DNA from 2 places in the Neobacillus sp. SAB-20_R2A genome. Region 2 is predicted to be linked to the other one. Evidence: riboswitches for the same ligand, from Rfam matches in the RefSeq annotation. Region 2 holds a riboswitch; the other holds the start of a gene.

Region 1 (3,420 bases), 1.9 Mb from region 2:
GAAAATTGCCAAGGATAATAGCGATGCGGGCGGTATGGCCAATCAGGAATCGCAAACGGGTCAAATTTCAACATTAAAGAAAGCCGAAGGGCAAAACGATCATGCCGGGAAAACGGCTGTTTATGATGATGAAATTAAAGACGGCGTCGTGTTGACCTATTGGATCCCTGATAATCAGGCGCTAAATCTAGTACCAGTATCAACTATAGTCAAAAATACTGAAGGAAAAGACTGGCTTACCCTATATAATGAACATATGGCAAACCTAAATGAATCGGAATGGGGCCTAAGTGAATTTTATCCGCTCAAGGCAACATTGCATTATGATAATGCTAATGAAACTGTTATTGTCGATGTACCTTCAGACCATCCATACCGCCAAGGCAGTGCAACGGAACAAATCTTTCTCGGTGCGTTAAAAAATGATATTTCTTCCAATAGCAGCGTCAAAACGATTAAGTTCACCACAAACGGCGAACCTGGAATCGAACTAAGCAATGACTTTTTAGAAAAATTGACCATCACTGATGTGAAAAAACATGCCTACCTCTTTTACTATCCTAATGGCAGTGATGTTCCGTTCTTGGTGCCAACACCTGAATCATATAAGGATATTAAGGCTGCAATTGATGCGATGAAGTCAGTGGTAGAGGAATATCAATTACAAAGATCTTTGTTGCCAAATTTGGCAATTCAGGATGTAACAGCAAATGATAACACGTTAACCATCACTTTTGCGAAAGATGCCAGTTTAGAAGATGAACGGTTGGCAGTCTGGTCGATGGAGGCCATCCTTTTAACGGCAAAAGAATTCGGATTTGAAAAAGTGGTTGTGAGCAATCCTCCCGCAGCAAATATTGGCCCGTTTGATTTAACAAAAGAAATCAAGGTGCCAGCGGCCCCAAATCTTCGGACAATCGAGAAATGATAAAAAAATCAACCAAAACGGTTGATTTTTTTATGCATAAAATAGCAATTGACTCCAAATTATAACAAATATGGTCAGGCCGTCCCATGCCTCACCATATGTTCTAAACTCGAGTATAAGAACATATGGTGAGGTATGGACAAGATGTAAGGAGGATTAATAGTGAAATGCGTGACTATATAAAGAGGTTTTTTATTGCCATTATCATGGCGATTTGTGTAGGTTTGTTGTTTCTCGGAGGGAGACACTCGGAAGCTGCAGGATTGCCTGAGGCGAAAACGGAGAAGGAGAGATGGATTTGGCCGGCGGATGGTGTTATTTCTGATACATATGGGACAAGACAGGGTAAGCATAAAGGAATCGATATCGCCGGAAAATATGGCACCCCGGTCTTGACAGTTGAAGATGGGGCTGTGATCAAGTCTTATTATTCCAATACATATGGTCAGGTTGTATTTATCAAGCACCCAAGCAATTTCGTTACGGTTTATGCCCACTTAAGCAAACGGGCCGTTGTGCCAGGTCAAATGGTTAAGCGAGGGGAGGCCATCGGAACTATGGGAAGGACCGGTCAGGCTACCGGCACCCATCTTCATTTTGAATCACACCAATTAGAATGGAGATATGACAAAAAGTTTGCCATTAATCCGGAACTCCTTTTGGGAGATGCCGATGTTGGTGAAGCGGTTCAGGGCGGAATTGCAGCCAGTGGCAAGGATGTTTTGGAGGTAAGCAGCCGTCCGCAAAATATTCCTGAACCCAGCGGGCAGCCGCTTGTAAACCAATATATTGTAATAAATGGTGACAACTTGTCCTCCATTGCCCAAAAGTTTAATGTGACAGTGGCAAGATTAAAGGAAATCAACAACCTAAACACGGATATAATCAAGCCTAATCAAGTCTTAATCGTCAAGTAAATTAAAACTTTTTAACCCGCAGCCTATTGCTGCGGGTGTTTTTTATCTAAATATTTAAAAAACGGAAACAACTTTAACTTAACAAAGTGACTGATTTTCAGTATAATAAACTTATAATTTTATAACGATCTATCTTCGGGGCAGGGTGAAATTCCCGATCGGCGGTATTAGAGTATAACTCTTCAGCCCGCGAGCCTAATTGGGCAGGATTTGGTGTGATTCCAAAGCCGACAGTATAGTCTGGATGGGAGAAGATGGAGGTTCTGCAAGCATTCGAAAATTTTTCTTGGATCGAATGTTTATTAAGCGTACCTAAAATTACTCCCTCAAGCTTCAATCTTGAGGGAGTTTTATTTTGCGTACCTATAAAAGCTGAATCTCTCTTCCTAACGTGATGGATCAAAAAGGAGAGAGGAAGATGAAGAAAATGAAGAACACAAAGGTAAAAGCTATGGTTTCAATCGGGATGCTGAGCAGCATCGCATATTTATTAATGTTTTTAAACTTTCCGCTGCCAATGTTCCCTAATTTTTTGTTTGTGGACTTTAGTGATATTCCTGCTTTGATTGCTGCGCTAATTTTCGGACCAGTGGCAGGAATTTTAGTAGAATTGTTTAAGAATATGTTAAATTATTTTGCAACAGGGAGCCCGACAGGCATTCCTATTGGCCACCTTGCCAATTTCGCAGCAGGGATTGTGTTTATTCTGCCGACTTGCTATGTGTATAATAAATTGAAATCAAAAAAGGGAATGACACTTGCCTTAGTAGCTGGAACTATAATCATGGCTGTAGTGATGAGCATTGCCAACTACTTTATTGTTTTACCTGCCTATACGGCCTTAATGGGTTTCCCGGATATGCGGAACCTCGTCGTACCTGCCATTTTGCCTTTTAATATCTTAAAGGGCGTAATGATGTCGATCATTTTCATGCTTCTATTTATTCGGATGCAAGCATGGCTAAATAAATTTTCAGTAAAAAATGCTTAAAACGAACAGAGGCCGCAAAACTTGGGCCTCTGTTTTTTATCGAAAAAAATAACCCCCCGGCTTATATTAGGCGGGGGGTAGCAGCTTAAGAATATCTTCAGTCAAAGATTATTCAAATTTAGTTGGGTTACCGTCGAATGGCTCATCAGCAACTTTAATAGAATCAGTTGGGCAGCCTTCGAAAGCGTCCATCATGTCATCGATTAAAACATCTGGAATTTCAACGATACCTTCGTTATCGTCAAGTGTTACGAATGCGATACCTTCATCATCGTAATCATAGATATCTGGTGCAGCAGCGCCGCATGCGCCACACGCGATGCAAGTTTCCTTGTCAACAATTGTATACTTTGCCATGAAAAAAACCTCCCAGTAAAATAACAAGTAATATGCTTACTTATTTTCCATTTGTGATGGAAAATACAATTCACATATCTATTGTAAAGCTGTATGAATAACTTTTCAATAGAAATTTGATTTTGGTACCTTTAGTCCCATTATTTCTTAAACTTCCACATTTTTGGACAACACAATACCTGTTTCATGTTAAAATATAATAAAATTTAACTGTTTTTGTCGAATCA
Region 2 (3,420 bases):
CATTCACTCCATGGCGCTTTAAAGCATCCTGTGCCCCAGACAATAATTTGCTTGTAATAAATTCATTAAAACGTCCTACTACGATTCCGACTTTCAGTCCTGTACCAACTAAATTTCCTTCAAAAATATGTCCCATTTCTATTCCTCCGTATTTTTAATAATGAAGCAGATGGCCTAATTTATCATGTTTGGTTTTTAAATAGCTTTCATTTTCTGGTCTCATTTCCATTTGCAGCGGTACCCGCTCGACGACTTCCAGGTCGTAGCCCTTTAGGCCCTTAATTTTACGCGGATTATTCGTTAATAACATCATTTTTCTGATGCCAAGATCTCTTAAAATTTGTGCACCAATTCCATAATCCCTTAAATCAGGCTTAAATCCGAGTTTTTCATTTGCCTCTACCGTATCATAGCCTTGTTCCTGAAGCTGATAGGCCTTCATTTTGTTAAGGAGGCCAATGCCTCTGCCTTCCTGGCGCATATACAACAGCACACCATTGCCTGCTTGTTCAATCTGCATTAGGGCGGCGTGGAGCTGCGGACCACAGTCACAGCGGTAAGACCCAAAAACATCACCCGTTAAGCACTCCGAATGAACCCTGACCAGAATTGGCTTCTCCGGGTCAATTTCACCTTTAATGAGAGCAACATGCTCTTTGTCGTCTACCATATTTGAATACCCGATTGCTTTAAAATCGCCATATTCAGTCGGTAACTTGATTTCCACTTCCCGCTTCACCAATTTATCCTTTTGATTTCGGTATTCAATCAGATCTTTGATCGTAATCATTTTCAGGCCCAGCTTATCGGCGATTTTTCTTAGCTGCGGCACCCGGGCCATCGTCCCGTCTTCATTCATGATTTCACAAATGACGCCAGCAGGTTTGGCTCCAGATAGGTTTGCAAGATCTACTGCTGCTTCTGTGTGACCTGTTCTTCTAAGGACGCCGCCTTTTTTAGCGATAAGCGGAAAAACATGGCCAGGACGTTTAAAATCGGCAGCTTTTGACTGAGGATCAATCAAATTCATGATTGTCGCAGACCGTTCAAAGGCCGAAATACCTGTTGTAGAATTTTTATGATCAATGCTGACTGTAAAAGCAGTCCCATGCGGGTCGGTATTGTTCGCTACCATCGGCATTAAATCCAGTTTTTTTGCTAATTCTTCCTCAATCGGAACACAGACAAGGCCTCTCCCATGCGTTACCATCAAATTGATAACCTCAGGAGTTGTTTTTTCGGCAAGCGCTATGAAATCTCCTTCATTTTCCCTGTCCTCATCGTCGCAAACAATGATTACCTTCCCTTGTTTCAATTCTTCGATTGCTTCTTCAATCCTGTCAAACATACCGTATCACTCCTTTGTTCAGTTTTTTCATGCAATTTTATAAAAATCCATTCGCTTCTAAAAATTGGGCCGTAATACCTGATTGGCCTTTAGGCTTCTGATTGTTTGAAAAATTATTCATAAAATGAGCGACATACTTGCCAATCATATCGCATTCCAAATTTACAATCTCACCCGGTCCTTTGTTACCGACCACAGTTTCCGACATCGTATGGGGAATTAACGATAAGGTAAACGAGTTTTCGGTTACTCCAAATACCGTTAAGCTTGTCCCATCCACTGTTATGGAGCCTTTATAAATGATGTATTTCAATATTTCCGGCTCGGTCTCAATTTCATAATAGACAGCATTTTCAAGCGCATTTTTACTTTTAATAACCCCGGTGCCATCGATATGCCCCGAAACAATATGACCGCCAAACCTTCCACCGGCCGCCATTGCTCTCTCAAGATTTACTTTTGAGCCGCGCTTTAACGAATTTAAACTAGAGGCTTTAACCGTTTCCGGCATGACGTCGACCGTAAAGCGGGTTCCCGTAAAGGAGGTAACAGTTAAGCAAACCCCATTGACAGCAATACTGTCACCAAGATGAACATCGGCGAGAATTTTTTTCGCTTCAATCGTCATCACAAATGAATTACCAGTCCGCTGTATAGCCGAAATAGTACCAATCTCTTCAATAATTCCGGTAAACATCCTTCTTTCTCCCTTCATTAGGGTTTCCAGGGATTAAAGATTCTTCTAAAAAGCAAAAAGACCCTGAGGTAAAAAACCTTCAGGGCCTGTTTAAAGACAATAGAAAATTAAGGCTTAAAAAAGGCTAAATTTCGCCAATTTTAATCCTGCTATTTCCCTTCTCCCATCCAGACTTTAACTGTCGGCTCCGGAATTTCACCAGATCCACCGTTTAACAAAATTGTTAACCGGGTCACGGACTAAGAAGCATGCGCTTCATCACCGCCGGTAAGGATTTTCACCTTGCCCCGAAGGAATTACTGTTAAATTATTTTAATATTATTATACAGAAGTGCATCTGTAAAGGAAACCGAACTGATAAATGAAAAAATAAACTTTATTTATACACCATAACTGGCAAATAAATTTCAAAATGAAGATCACCGCTGGCATTTTGCCCTTTGTGCTCTTCCTTATAAATCTCTAAACTTAATGCTTGATGGTCTTGCTCATAGCCATATTCTTTCATCCACGTAAACAAAAGGTTATATGTATTTTCTACCTCTTCAGGTTTTCCTTTATGGGTTGTCACCACATAATTTTTACTTGGAATCGTAAAGCCAACCATTCCTTCCGGGATTTCTGTAATTTTTTCAACAGGTGCAGTGACGTAATAAGTAAACTCCGTCTCCCGGCTATGAAACGGGGCAATAAGAACCGGTTCCTCTGTCTTAAAGGAAATTTCCTCTAGTCGTTGTTCAAATTTTGTAAACAACTTGGGTATCTTGTTAGTTTCAGTATAACTTCCATTCCATGAAATTCCAACTACTCTCAATTCATTTTTTTCTACTACTTGGATATCCATGTTAAAACCCCCTTTTTTTCTATCTTATTTCTAATATTCTCACAATATCCTTAAATTCCTGCCAAAAAAATTCGACTTTTTCAAAAATTTATTATTTTAAAAAAACCAAAAATGCAGCCAAAATGGTGGCTGCACTTTGTTTCTAAATGTTGGAATTAATTTCAAAAATATTCCACAAGAACTTCTTGAATTTTATCTCTTAGGTAGTTTGTTTAATAGAATCCTCTCCCATCGGCTCCAGGGGATCAGATTTTTAATGAGGATGGCCATTTGTACACCCTTACCAATAGGAAAACGTAATGCTGGTTTTTGCATTTTGGCTATTACTGCGATTTTTTGGGCTACCTCCCGTGGGTCGCCAAACTTTTCTTCTCCGGTTAGAATGTAATTTTCCATGCCTTCCATTAATCGGTAGTACGGTGAGTTGGGTTGGGAGCGGGTAATTTGTTTTCCTGAAGACCAAATACTGGTCCTGTACGATCCAGGCTCTACAAGTACTATATCCACGCCAAATGGCTTCATTTCCAGGCG

Evidence for each region. Region 2 has a riboswitch for FMN ahead of ribE (riboflavin synthase). Riboswitches for the same ligand answer to the same signal wherever they lie in the genome.
Region 1: it holds a riboswitch for FMN, as region 2 does, so the genes downstream of both, V5M37_RS20810 (ECF transporter S component) here and ribE (riboflavin synthase) in region 2, are expected to answer to the same signal.

The regions. Positions count from the first base shown of each region.
Region 1 is NZ_CP145895.1:4,260,811-4,264,230, reverse strand. Features, by position in the region: gene V5M37_RS20820 (negative regulator of sigma-X activity) at 1-928, shown strand, start outside; gene V5M37_RS20815 (peptidoglycan DD-metalloendopeptidase family protein) at 1,096-1,845, shown strand; FMN riboswitch at 1,973-2,105, shown strand; gene V5M37_RS20810 (ECF transporter S component) at 2,273-2,836, shown strand; gene V5M37_RS20805 (ferredoxin) at 2,945-3,193, opposite strand.
Region 2 is NZ_CP145895.1:2,362,627-2,366,046, reverse strand. Features, by position in the region: gene ribE (6,7-dimethyl-8-ribityllumazine synthase) at 1-136, opposite strand, end outside; gene V5M37_RS11600 (bifunctional 3,4-dihydroxy-2-butanone-4-phosphate synthase/GTP cyclohydrolase II) at 155-1,348, opposite strand; gene ribE (riboflavin synthase) at 1,386-2,045, opposite strand; FMN riboswitch at 2,197-2,344, opposite strand; gene V5M37_RS11590 (GyrI-like domain-containing protein) at 2,422-2,889, opposite strand; gene V5M37_RS11585 (oxidoreductase) at 3,082-3,420, opposite strand, start outside.